Regions from separate parts of the Sporomusa sp. GT1 genome, predicted to be linked through region 1. Evidence: riboswitches for the same ligand, from Rfam matches in the RefSeq annotation. Region 1 holds a riboswitch; each other region holds the start of a gene.
The links. A riboswitch is a leader RNA that binds a small molecule or an ion and turns the genes downstream of it on or off. The one in region 1 is predicted to bind cobalamin.
Positions count from the first base shown of each region.

Region 1 (4,236 bases):
CCTTTCCGCCAGCGTCGCCTCCCCGGCAACTTTGCCGATGGGTGCCGCCAGCCCCAGCGGAAACCACTGGAGTTCAACGGCAAATACCATTAAAATCAGCAATCCCATCCAAAAAACAGGCGTTGCCGTCAAGGTCAGACAAAAGGTCTTAATTGCCTTATCCAGCCCACTGCCCCGGCGGACACCTGAGACTACACCGAGAAGAAAGCCGATAATCCCGGAAAATACCCAGGCAAGCCCCATTAGCGCCAGTGAGGTTTTAAACCGTTCGCCGATTACCTCGGTCACCGGCTGACGATAGGTAATCGAGGTCCCCATATCCCCCTCGAAAAGGTGTCCGGCCCAGATGAGGTAACGCTCCACCGGCGATTTATCCAGCCCCCAGTAAGCAATAATATTGTTTCGCTGCTCCTCCGAGACACTCAAATCACCGACATAAGCATCAACAGGATCTATGGGGGATGAAGCAATAAGGATAAAGCTAACCATGCTAATGGCAATCAGCAAGGTCGTCATCCGGACAAGAGTCATCCCCCAATATCTCAAGGTGCCTGTACTCATTGAATTCTCCTTTACGCCATAGATTTAGCGTGACCAGCTATTGCCATGACCACTCAGCCAGATTCTCGACAACAGGAATCCCCTGACTTCTGACATGAACTCTTTGCTTGCCGATATCCAGCCCATCTTTGATAAAGTAGGTAAGACGGGTATTAGCGATCCAGAGATAAGGATAATCTTCTTTCATGCCGGTGGTTCCATCCCATTGAGCCAGGCGCCAGTATTCGTCAACTTTATCACTGCTGGTAGCAGCCAAGGCCTGGTCGATATACGCATCAACCTTGGGATTGGCATAAGAGGAAGGATTGCCGATGACACCTTTGCCCATCTGTGAAGAATGATAATAACGATATACATCCATAGGATTATGGCTGCCAAAAACCCAGCAGGTGGGTGTTGCCTGCGCTAGCCGGCATTCGTTCCAGGGAGCTGCTTTGGGAATAATATTAATCCCAAGTTTTTTGGCATCTGCCGCGACGGCGACAACGGTATTATACCTTTGCAGATCATTGCTCCGTCCGGTAACTACAAACTCGGCCTTAAGACCGTTTTTCTCCCTGATGCCGTCGCCATCGGTATCAATCCAGCCGGCATCTGTAAGAATTTTTTTGGCTTCTTCAACCTGATTGTCGGCAAAGGCCGCCTGAGCATTGCCCCACGGCAGGGCAGCCGACCAGCCATAGGCCGGGTCCCCAATTCCATTAAATGCATTTTGGACAATCAGCTTGCGGTCAATGCCAATATTCAACGCCTTGCGAATAGCCCAATCGCTGGTAACATTATTGCCAATTACTTTGCCATCAGCGGTTGTCGTTTCTTTCACCATCGGCAGGTTGATGACCAGACCGGTAACTGTCTCAAGTTCTGCCAAATGCATGCCTGCCACTTTTGTTTTGGCAAATTCCGTTTCAACCAGGACCAGATCGAGTTGGCCTGATTTTGCCGCAGCCAGCGCGGCTTCTTCATCCAGCTTCAAAATAGTTACTTTTTTCAACTTTGGCTTTTGGCCGTAATAATGTTCATTAGGCACCAATATCAGCTGCTGATCTTTTTGAAATTGAACCACTTTCCACGGACCGGATGCCAGCGGATTGTCCCCGTATTTCTCATTGTAGGCGGCCTGCGAGACAATCCCAATGGTGGCAGTGGTTGAGGTAAATACCGACCAGGGTTTATTAAGGGTAAAAACAACCGTATAGTCGTCCACCGCTTTGACGCCGGCCAGCATGGTCAGATCAGCGGGAGAACCACTGTCTTTTGCTTTTGTATAGGTAAAAGCCACATCCTTGGCAGTCAACGGCGTGCCGTCAGCAAATTTGGCATCCTGGCGCAAATGATAGGTATACGTCAGACCGTCTTTACTGATCTCATATGCGGTTGCCAGATCTGTTTCCAATTCGCTCTTTACATTGTATTTCAGCAGCTTACTGTGAAAAATATCCGGTCCCCAAACACCATAGCCGGCAATAGGGTCATAGCCTCCTGCCGTCATATTCACGCCAACTGAAATTACAACCTCATCCTTTTTGGCCGGTCCTGCCGTTTTTTCAGACGAACAGCCTGTCATCATAAAGACAAACATAAGCAACAGCCCAACAATTTTTTTCATGCCGACTCCCCTTTTTCCTATTCATTGTCTACTTTGAGCAACGGTTGTAAAAATGCAAAAAGGCTCTTCCTGAAATTCAGGAAGAGCCGCACGCAAGAACTAATCCACAAATGGTAAAAACCAGCACAGATCGATTAATTGCTCTACATAATCCCCTCCCCATACCACGTGGGTGAAAAACGGTGATTGTCAGCTAGGCAGTTCTCCTGGCTCCGGATCATAGCTTGCTTAAACCTTCCCAGGATACTTCATCCCAGTGGCATATCTTAAGCCTGCTCCCCATTACAGTGGCGGGACCGCGCCGGTATTGCACCGGACTTCCCTATTAAGCCCTTGCGGGCACCTAACTCAACATTATGAAATTGCCATACTTATATGATTCATACTACAAAAAAGCAGCTATTTTGTCAATACTAGACAAAGTACAACTCTTAGGGATTGAGCAAAGGCAACAATCACTTAGCGCGTTTCAGCATATTAATATCAGCTTCTTGCTCAAACACACGCTCGTTTAAGACATCCATTTTAGCTTCAATGCGCGGTATGGCCTCCATTTTTTTGCCCAGGAGATGAACCATGCCGATAAGCCCATCGAAGCTGCTATTAACTTGGGTTTCCAGACCGTTTACTTTGGCGTCCAGGCTATTTACCTTTGCCTCCAGGCTGTCCATCCTGGTTTCCAGATTATCTACCTTGGTTTCCAAACGGTCCATCCGTTGACACAGCTCTTCGGTAAATGCATTGTTGTGCCCTACCATGTGAATAAGCTGCGCCAGCATTTTTTCCAGATGATCGAACCTTTCTGCGCTCATCCTGTCACCTCACGTACAAATCCCTTTTGGATCTATTTCTTTCATTAACTGTATTATAAGCCATTATTATAAGACAAACAATAAACGAAACTTACCTTTTCTGGATTTTCTTCAATACATCATTAGTGATATCTTTGCCGCCATAGATAGTCGCCTCCTGGTCTACCACGGCACTTAATCCCTGGGCATCGGCTATCTCCTTGATGACAGCATCAATTTGGACAGCAATAGCGTTCAATAGCTCTTGCTGCTTTAATTCCAGCCTTTGCCGCAGCTGCCAGTTCAGGTCCTGTTTTTCTTTATCACTCAAGCCGGACGATTTGCTTTCAAATTCCTGTTGAGCCTGCTCATTTTCCCGTTTAAGTTCTTCAATGGCTTTAGCCATATCCGGGTGCTGGTCTAATAAAGCATTATAATTTACAATCCCGATGGGAGCTGCCGCTTTTTTCTTGGCCGCCTCACCTGTACCGGATTGCAACAGACAAAAGGCACCTGTCAAAAACAAAACCAAGGTAAATAGTATCAATGACTTTTTTTGCATCTTCAATAGGCTGGTGTTTTCCGCCAAAACAATCTCCCCCTGCTTACATTTATTATTGTCATTTGTGCCATTTCCTTTTGCTGAAGCCTGGCATAATGCGACAACAAAAATCCCGGCCGCCACCCCGATCATGGAAAATAAAACTGCCCCGACCAGAAACCCGTTCCAAAACGGACTAAACATACTACTTCCCCCTTACTATGCTGAAGAGTATAGTCTAATGGGCAACATCTGAACCTGTCGCAGCTACCACCAAAGCTGTCCAGGCCTCAAGACAGGCACAGGTATCGTTCCCCTCAACTACCGGTGCCGTAACGTCAAGCTTACCCGCAAGGGCAGCCAGCAGTTCATTGGCAGCCTGACAGACCTCCTCGCCTGACAGCAGCTGCCAGGATAATTGATCCAGGAGATGCACATATAAAGCAGCATAGGTCACCAGCTGATTGTCGCCGTCCAGTTGGCATAGTGCAGCCAAAAACCTGGCCTTCATTACCGGTTTTTCGTTAGCAGCCGCATAGGCCTGCCACAGGCTTTCCTCTTTAATGCCATAGCGTTTGAACCGGGCCAGCATACTATGCTGCCGGCTTGGCGACAGCCCGGTCTGCTTATATAAGGCTTCTTTGACTGCCGGCAATACTGTCCTGCCGATCAATTCCCCCAGTTTGGAATGCTTGCCGGCGCTTTCCAGGTATAGTGGTGAAACAGGGTTGGCA
Region 1 covers NZ_BMBX01000023.1:32,575-36,810, forward strand. Annotated here, with positions in the region: gene GT1_RS18020 (ABC transporter permease) at 1-561, opposite strand, end outside; gene GT1_RS18025 (ABC transporter substrate-binding protein) at 599-2,170, opposite strand; cobalamin riboswitch at 2,349-2,532, opposite strand; gene GT1_RS18030 (hypothetical protein) at 2,626-2,982, opposite strand; gene GT1_RS18035 (OmpH family outer membrane protein) at 3,074-3,706, opposite strand; gene GT1_RS18040 (adenosylcobinamide amidohydrolase) at 3,741-4,236, opposite strand, start outside.

Region 2 (4,236 bases), on a different contig from region 1:
CCAGGTCACCCTGCTTAGCCATCTCCAGCTTCACCCGCTTTTGCAGCAGTTCCAGCGGTATCTCTTCCTGCTCAAACATAATCCGGCCTTCTTTGGTAACGGCAATAGCCACACTGTGCGGCTTGTCACTCTGGGCTGAAGCGGCTTGCGGCAAGTTAACAGGTATTGTCTGCTGGTCAACCATATAGAGCGTGCTCATGATAAAAAATACCAGTAAAAAGAAAATGATATCAATCATGGGAATAATCATCAGCTTAGGCTGACGCTCTGAACGCAAATTACGCAATTTCATGACGCTTCTCCTGTTTGATATGCCCCATCACCAGCAGGCAGGTCTGCTCAATAGTCGTAATCAGGTGATCTAACCGGTGATTAAAATAACTGTACACAATCATAGCCAGGGTAGCCACACACAAGCCGGAAGCCGTGGCAATGAGCGCTTCCCCGACACCGCCGGTAATGGCCTGAGGCTGACCGGCTTTGATATTCATGACACTAAAGGAATCAATCATACCGATAACTGTGCCTAAGAGACCAAGCAGCGGCGCAATAGTTACAATGGTGTCCAAATGGTTTAAATATGCCCGGAGGCCGGCAACAGCTAAAGAAGCTTCTCCCTCCAGCACGCTTTCGATATTCGCGCAGCCCCGCTGCACATGGGCAATCCCTTTGGCGGCAACCATAGCGGCAATACCCTGGGTCTGCCGGCATAATTCATGAGCTGCCGCCCAGTCATCCCGCTCCAGTAAAGCGGTAAGGCGTCCGGTAAACTCGTGCATATCGGTGTCCATTTTTCTATAATACATGAACCGCTCCACCCCAATGGCGGCCACCAGTACGGAACAGGCCAGAATCAGATACATGACCGGGCCGCCCTGATGAAATATCTGAAAGCACTTGGCAATAAAACTCATTCTTCTCCCTCCGTTTGTATCATTATCAATAACCTTAAAAAAGCTGAGGATAGGCAGCCCGGGCCACAGCCTGCACACCGTAAACAATGTACTGTGAGGTGGAAGTCAGGTGTCTGTCAGGCACAACAATCATTTTTTTGTTGTGAATGGCCTTCACAATCTGCAAAGCCGGATCATTTTGCACATCCTCAGCAAACTTCTGAATATCTGTTTTGCCGGTATAATCCCAGACCGGCAGCAGAATGATATCCGGATTAATCCGGACAAGCTGTTCTTTGGACAATAGGTCATCATTGTTTAAACCGGCGGCTGCCACACCTTCAATTGCCCCTGCCTGGCGGCAAATATCTTCAAAAGTACTCCCTTTACCGCCACTATCTCCCATCAGGGAAAACCGGATAACTACCGGGCGCTTATCGGCTGGAATCGTGCTGGTTTTTTCGTTAATTTGCGCCAACTGCGTTTCCATTTCAGCCACCAGACGTTCACCGGCCTGTTCTTCACCGACAACCCGGGCAAGCGCGATAATAGATTGCTTAACCTCGTCAACGTTGGCGGCGGTTTTATAAACATAGACGGGAATGCCTGTCTCCCTGAGCGTTTGGCTCAGCACCGGCGGCAGCCAATCCGGCATAAGCACAAGATCCGGCTGAAGCGCAATAATGCTTTCGGCATGAACACGTATTCTCTTGGGAACAACTTTGGCCTGTTCCACAACATTGGAAACACCGGCGTCATCCACAAGATGCGTCAGGGCCGCAATACGCTCCGGGTTTACCAGTGCCAAAAGAATTTCGTCGGTACTGACGGAAAGCGGCACAATTTTTTGCGGTTTTTGCGGAAGCTGCAGTACATAGCCGGTACTATCCACTATCTCATAGCCGCCGGAACCGGCTATATTTCCATTGCCGCCTTGCGGCGAACCGGTATTATTTTTTCCCGTACAACCACCTGTAAAGAAGAACAGCACTACTAAAGCCACGAGCATACTCAGGCGACATGACGGTTTAGCCAGGGTTGCCAACATCATCGTTTCATCTCCTATAGGTTGTCTCTTAAGTAAACATTATGCAGCAGCATTGCGGCCAAACAGAGCAAAAACAGCTGCAAACAGAAAAACTCCCGACCGTATAAAAAGCCGGGAGTAACAAACAGTAGGTTACTGGTTAGAATAAAAAACTTCTGGTGATAAAACCAGAAGTGAATTCAGCTACGCCGCAAAACGCCTACTGTAATCCCCTCCCCAAACCCTCGTGGGTAACAAACGGTGATTGTCAGACAGGCAGTTCTCCTGACTCCGGATCATAGCTTGCTTAAACCTTCCCAGAAAATCATCCCAGTGGCATATCTTAAGCTTACTCCCCGTTACAGTGGCGGGACCGCGCCGGCTTTTCACCGGTCTTCCCTATTAAGCCCAGTTGGGCACCTACCTCAAATATTCTGTTTATTGTTTCCAGTATATACTTCAGTCCAAATAGTGTCAAGTTGTTCTTATTTTGTATATCTCTGCTCAAGACCGCATATACATGCCATATCTGACTTCCATCTTCACGCGAGAGGAGCAGGTCACTTGGTAAGAATGGCACTGTCCTATTGGTTGTCGAAGGCTGCTCCCAAAGCCTGGCTATTAACCCTGCTTCTCATCCTTTGCACCGGTTTGCTGGTACTGCTCCATATGCAGCTCAATAATTGGCAGGTAGGCTTCTACAATCACCTGCAGCAGCATAACTTTGCCGGTTTTTATCATGCTTTAGTTCAATTTGCTCTGATTTGTTCCATTCTTGTCGCAACCTCAGGCTGGCAGACACATGTCAAAATGCTGCTGCAGCTGCGGTGGCGCCAGTGGTTAACGAATAAATATATCACGCTGTGGCTGCACAAGCAGAACTATTTTCATATGAGATTTCTTGTTAAGGCTATCGATAATCCGGACCAGCGTATCGGCGAGGACATTCAGTTGTTTGTTACCCATTCGCTGGATTTGGCCGTGGGGCTGCTGCGTCATTTAATAACTCTTATCGTATTCTCAGTTGTCCTTTGGCGGTTATCAGGGGAAATCCAGGTCTCCTTATTGACAGCAGAAGTCATAATTCCCGGTTACCTGGTCTGGTCCGCCCTCCTGTATTCCGCTCTCGGCACCTGGGTAACCATAAAGATAGGCCGCCCTCTCATGCTGCAAAATAACCTCCAGCAAAGCAATGAAGCCAACTTCCGCTACAGCTTAATCAGGCTGAAGGAATATGCCGAAGGTATTGTATTATGCAAGGGAGATACCTGGGAGAAACACAATCTGTTAAAATGGTTTTCAAGTATTGTAATTACCCAGCTTGCAATAATTAAAACAACCAGGGACATTACCTGGATATCCGCAGCCTATACACAGTTGTCTACCGTATTTGCCTTTTTGATCGCGTCTCCCAAATATTTCAATGACGAGCTACAGCTTGGGCAATTATTCGAAATATCGGGGGCTTATTGGTATGTTCATTCCGCGCTCGCCTATATCATTGAAAGCTTTGGGAAAATCGCTCAATGGCAGGCTGTAACTAACCGGCTGCGGGAGTTTTGCACCCAGCTCCGGCTCCTCCAGTCACAGCACCTGGCATCAAACACTTCCTTTTACAATCCGGATACACTCATAACCAAAGAACTTTCCGTATTTTCTCCTGCCGGCCATATCCTGGTGAACAAGCTTACCTTAGCGCTCCCCGGTGGTGACAGCCTGCTGATTACCGGTCCTTCGGGCTGTGGCAAAACCACATTATTACAGACATTAGCCGGAGTCTGGCCCTATTTCTCCGGGCAAATGTCCTGCCCGCCGGATGGCAGTGTCCTGTTTCTGCCGCAAAAACCTTATATCCCGCTTGGCTCACTGCGCGCGGCGGTACTATACCCGTACAAACACGTCAGCGTAACCGACAATAAGGTGGAAGAGGCACTGCATATATGCAAATTAGCCGCACTGCTCCCACGCCTGGATATCGAAACAGACTGGTCAAAAAACCTTTCACCGGGTGAACTCCAACGGCTTTCCCTGGCCCGGGCCATCTTGCACCGGCCAAAGTGGATCTTCCTCGATGAGACAACCGCTTGTATTGACGCTGCCATGGAAGCAGAAATATACCAGATACTTAAAGAGAAGCTGCCTGATGCCGCAGTAATCAGTATTGGCCACCGGGATACGCTAACGTCATACCACCGCAGGATATTAAAATTAAACGGCACCGGCGGCTGGAGCTATTCTGAACAGCCGCAGCAGTAGAAAGTCAGCAGCCCGGCAGCCGGTTAAAATTCAATACCCTTTTGCGCCCTGATTCCCTGT
Region 2 covers NZ_BMBX01000030.1:22,094-26,329, reverse strand. Annotated here, with positions in the region: gene GT1_RS19495 (biopolymer transporter ExbD) at 1-292, opposite strand, end outside; gene GT1_RS19490 (MotA/TolQ/ExbB proton channel family protein) at 279-914, opposite strand; gene GT1_RS19485 (ABC transporter substrate-binding protein) at 949-1,944, opposite strand; cobalamin riboswitch at 2,178-2,359, opposite strand; gene GT1_RS19480 (ABC transporter ATP-binding protein/permease) at 2,494-4,176, shown strand; gene cobO (cob(I)yrinic acid a,c-diamide adenosyltransferase) at 4,200-4,236, opposite strand, start outside.
Region 2: it holds a riboswitch for cobalamin, as region 1 does, so the genes downstream of both, GT1_RS19485 (ABC transporter substrate-binding protein) here and GT1_RS18025 (ABC transporter substrate-binding protein) in region 1, are expected to answer to the same signal.

Region 3 (4,236 bases), on a different contig from region 1:
GCTCCCTTGATTAGGTAAAATCTTCGCCAACTAAAGCTACTATCCCACTAGGGCACTGACCGCATGTTTTTCCTATAGCTTCCGGCAATAGCAATGGATAAATTTCTGCCCGGCAAACTAACAACCTCCTTTAACTATAAAGTGGTATGTTTATAATAACACGGATTGGTAAAATGAGTAAAGAAGTCTCTTGGCCAAATTTACTACGTACTAGGTGGGTTATTTCACGAAAAAGATAAGCGAATTTTCGGTAAAGGGTAATAGGGGAGGACGAATAAGGGGTGTGTATTTGCAGGAAGTACAAATGGTGAAAAAAATAAAGATAATTAGTAATTGTGATGGTTGGTTATCTTGAAAAAGCCTGGGTAATGTAATATAATGTAGAACTAGAAGAAACAGGATTAAAAAAATACTATAAAAGTATATAGACAGTATACTTTTTGCCTGATTTTTCAAAAAACCAGGCAGTCTAATTTTTTCTGGTTAAGGGAGACTTAGCTTCGGATGGGCTGAAAACCCCCATCTGAAGCTAAGTTTACTTTATCCGATGACTAACTCGCTCTAAGACTCCCACCTCTCCAGGTGGGAGTAAGAGCGACTAAGTCCCCGGATAAGGGCGAACTAACCTTCAGATGGGGTTAAAACCCCACCTGAAGCTAAGTCTGCTTTATAAAAAATCGTTGCTTTTATTAGCCGGCCAAGTGCGAGCCTGGCAAAAAGCAAGCGGTTTATGGGTCAAAAAAAGGGAGGAGAAATTGGGTAATGCGTAAAACAAGTGTAAAATTAGTAGCCGTACTAACTGTTGTGCTGTTAATGGCAGGAGTTATGGCAGGCTGCGGCGGGACCGCTTCCAATGACATCAAAATTGGTGTTCTAAATGAAATGACTGGCGGTAACGCAACCATGGGTACTTCTTCTGCTAATGGTGCCAGAATGGCTATTAAAGAAGCCAATGCCAAAGGCGGAGTGCTTGGCAAACAAATAACCGCCGTTGTTGCCGATAATAAGAGTGAACCTTCTGAAGCCGCCAACGCTATGACCAAACTGGCAACTCAGGACAAGGTAGTCGCCATCACAGGTATGTTTGCCAGTTCGAACGCCATTGCTGCCTCCAGTGTAGCTGAAGCAACCAAAGTTCCGCTTTTAGCAGTAGGGGCAACCAATCCGAAAGTAACTGTGGATGAAAAAACCAATAAGGTAAAAGACTATACTTTCCGCGTCTGCTTTATTGATCCGTTCCAGGGGACGGTAGGAGCTAATTTTGTCCTCAATAGCTTAAACCTTAAAAAAGCCGCTATCTTAGTGGATAATAGCAGTGATTACAGCAAAGGACTGTCCACCTTCTTTGAAGAGGCCTTTACTAAAGGCGGCGGCGTGGTTTTGTCCAAAGAAGCCTATTTGCAAAAGGACCAGGATTTCAAGACTATTTTAACCAAAATAAAAGCCCTTAATCCTGAAGTGCTGTATGTGCCCGGATATTATGAGGAAGTAGGCAAAATTGTAAAACAAGCGCGCGAATTGGGCATTACTGTTCCCATTATCGGCGGTGATGGCTGGGATTCGCCTAAACTAATAGAAATTGGCACAGCCGCCGCGTTAAATAACACCTACTTTACCAACCACTACTCGGTGGATAACACCAGTCCCACCTCACAAGCTTTTGTTGAAGCTTACAAAAAAGAGTATGGATTAGTGCCGGATGCATTGGCTGTTTTGGGTTATGATGCCGCCAATCTGCTGATTGACGCCATCAAACGCGCTAACAGTGTGGAGCCGGCTAAGATCCGTGAGGCGCTTGCCGCCACCAAAGATTTTGCTGCTATCACTGGTGCGACGACCTTAAATGCCACCCATGATGCAGAGAAAAATGCCGTTATTATTGAAATGAAAGATGGCAAGCAAGTCTTTAAAGACACCATTAAGCCGTAGCCAGGTTCTGCGGATAATCATGCTTTCAGAAAACAGGCCGGGAATATTCCCGGCCTGTTCATATTGACGGTATTTACAGGACTCTGTTATAATTAAGGAAATTTTGCATAATACGGTTAAGGTGCCGCCGGCTAGTATCTTGTGTCACTTAAAATTTGAGATTAGATGGTGACACAAGGTACTACTACCGGGGGAGAATAGGGAAGTCTGAGTATGGCCACACCATACATAAGCGCGGGCCCGCCACTGTACCGGAGGAGAGCTTACACAGGCCACTCGTCAAGGGGAAGGCGTAAGTATTGATGAACCGGGAGCCAGGAGACCTGCCTTACACCGTTTTACATCCTTCATGGAAAAGAAGGCTTTTTTGGGATTGCCCAAAAGAGCCTTTTATTTTTGCCCCCTGTTTTTTGCCTAAGGTTTGGCGCAAGCCGTGTTTTCTTTACTTAACATAATTGGAGGTTGCTATGAGTTTACTGCAAGATACCTTAGTGAAAATTACTGCCCCGGATACTGTGATTATGCAGCAGGTACAGGATAAGCTGGATAGTCTGATCAAGCCGGCAGGCAGCCTTGGCCGGTTGGGAGACATGGTCAGACAGTATGCAGGCATCACCGGTGAGACCGAGCCGCGCCTGCCCCGCAGCTGCATGGTGGTAACATCTGCAGATCATGGAGTTGCCCGGCAGGGTATCAGTGCCTATCCGGTGGAAACTACTATGCATATGACAGCCAATTATCTTATCGCCAAAGGGGGCAGTGCCAACGCTTTTGCCAATTTCAGCGGTTCTGACCTGGTGGTGGTGGATGTTGGGGTGGCAGGTGACTTATCCTATGTTCCCGGACTGTGGCACCGGAAGATTGCTTATGGAACTCAGGATTTTACACAAGGGCCGGCCATGAGCCGGGAGCAGGCTGTACAGGCAATCGAAACCGGGATTGAGATTGTCAACAGTAAGGTGAGTGAAGGCTACAATTGTTTTAGCCTGGGGGAAATGGGCATTGGCAATACGACGGCCAGTGCTGCCATTGTCGGTGCGTTTACCGGCCTGGAGCCGGACAAGATTACCGGGCGGGGGACCGGCATATCGGACAGCCGCATGCAGGTAAAACTTGCCATTGTCCGCCAGGCGTTGGCGGTTAATAAACCGGATGCCAAAGACGGGCTTGATGTATTGGCCAAGGTTGGCGGGTTTGAGATCGGAGCCCTTGCCGGGGTTGTTCTTGGTGCTGCCGCTAATCGCTGTGCTGTCATAATTGACGGCCTTAATACCACGGCGGCGGCTTTGATTGCCCATGCCATCCAGCCTGTAAGCAAAGAATACCTGTTTGCGTCCCATTTATCCGGTGAACCGGCCCATATCATTGCCTTGCGCTGTCTGGGGCGGGAAGCGTTTGTCGACATGGGGGTCCGGCTGGGAGAAGGCATCGGCGCTTCAGTCGCCATCGACATGTTGAAGGCAGCCGTTACCTTGCTTGATAACAGTAACCGGGGAGGGCAGACTCATGTTTAACGATATTCTGGCAACCATCAAACCCTTGGATGAGCAGGCGATGGAGCGCTGTCAACTGCGATTGGATAACCTCACCAAGCCGCTTAACAGTTTACATTCTTTTGAACATATCGCCCGGCAGCTGGCTGGGGTTACAGGCCATCCCCGTCCCCGCAATCTGGAAAAAAGCATTATCATTATGGCTGCCGACAGCGAAGCCGCCCTGGCAGCCAGAGGCAGATATGAGCAGACACCAACCGTCCAAAAGATTAGTAATTTTTGCCAGGGCCGGTCTGTGATTAACAGCTTTGCCGAACATGCGCAGGCCAAGCTGGTCCTGGTGGATATCGGCGTTGCCGCCGAGCTGCCGCCATACGCGCAAGTCCGGCATGAAAAAATTGCTTATGGTACGGCAAATATGCTGCAAGGTCCGGCATTAACCAGAACGCAAACAATACAGGCCATCAAGGTGGGAATCCAAACGGCTTCAGAGGCCATCGCCAGCGGTGTGCAGGTAATCGGACTGGGTGAAATGGGCATAGCCGGCACAATTTCCGGTTTGGCGGTTGCCTCCTGCTATAGTGAACAGCCGCTGGAAAACCTCACCGGCCGTGAGCGGGTGATTATCCGGCGGTCCTGGGTGGTAAATGAGCCTGATAAACAGGATCCTCTGGATGTATTGACAAAAGTAGGCAGTTTGTCAATGGCAGGCCTGGTGGGAGTAATTATTGGGGCGGCTGCCGGGCGGGCCGCCGTAGTGCTGGATGGCCTTGTCACCAGTGCAGCCGCCCTGCTTGCCGTACAAATGGCGCCG
Region 3 covers NZ_BMBX01000007.1:63,355-67,590, reverse strand. Annotated here, with positions in the region: gene GT1_RS10545 (ABC transporter substrate-binding protein) at 763-1,929, shown strand; cobalamin riboswitch at 2,089-2,275, shown strand; gene cobT (nicotinate-nucleotide--dimethylbenzimidazole phosphoribosyltransferase) at 2,397-3,443, shown strand; gene GT1_RS10535 (nicotinate-nucleotide--dimethylbenzimidazole phosphoribosyltransferase) at 3,436-4,236, shown strand, end outside.
Region 3: it holds a riboswitch for cobalamin, as region 1 does, so the genes downstream of both, cobT (nicotinate-nucleotide--dimethylbenzimidazole phosphoribosyltransferase) here and GT1_RS18025 (ABC transporter substrate-binding protein) in region 1, are expected to answer to the same signal.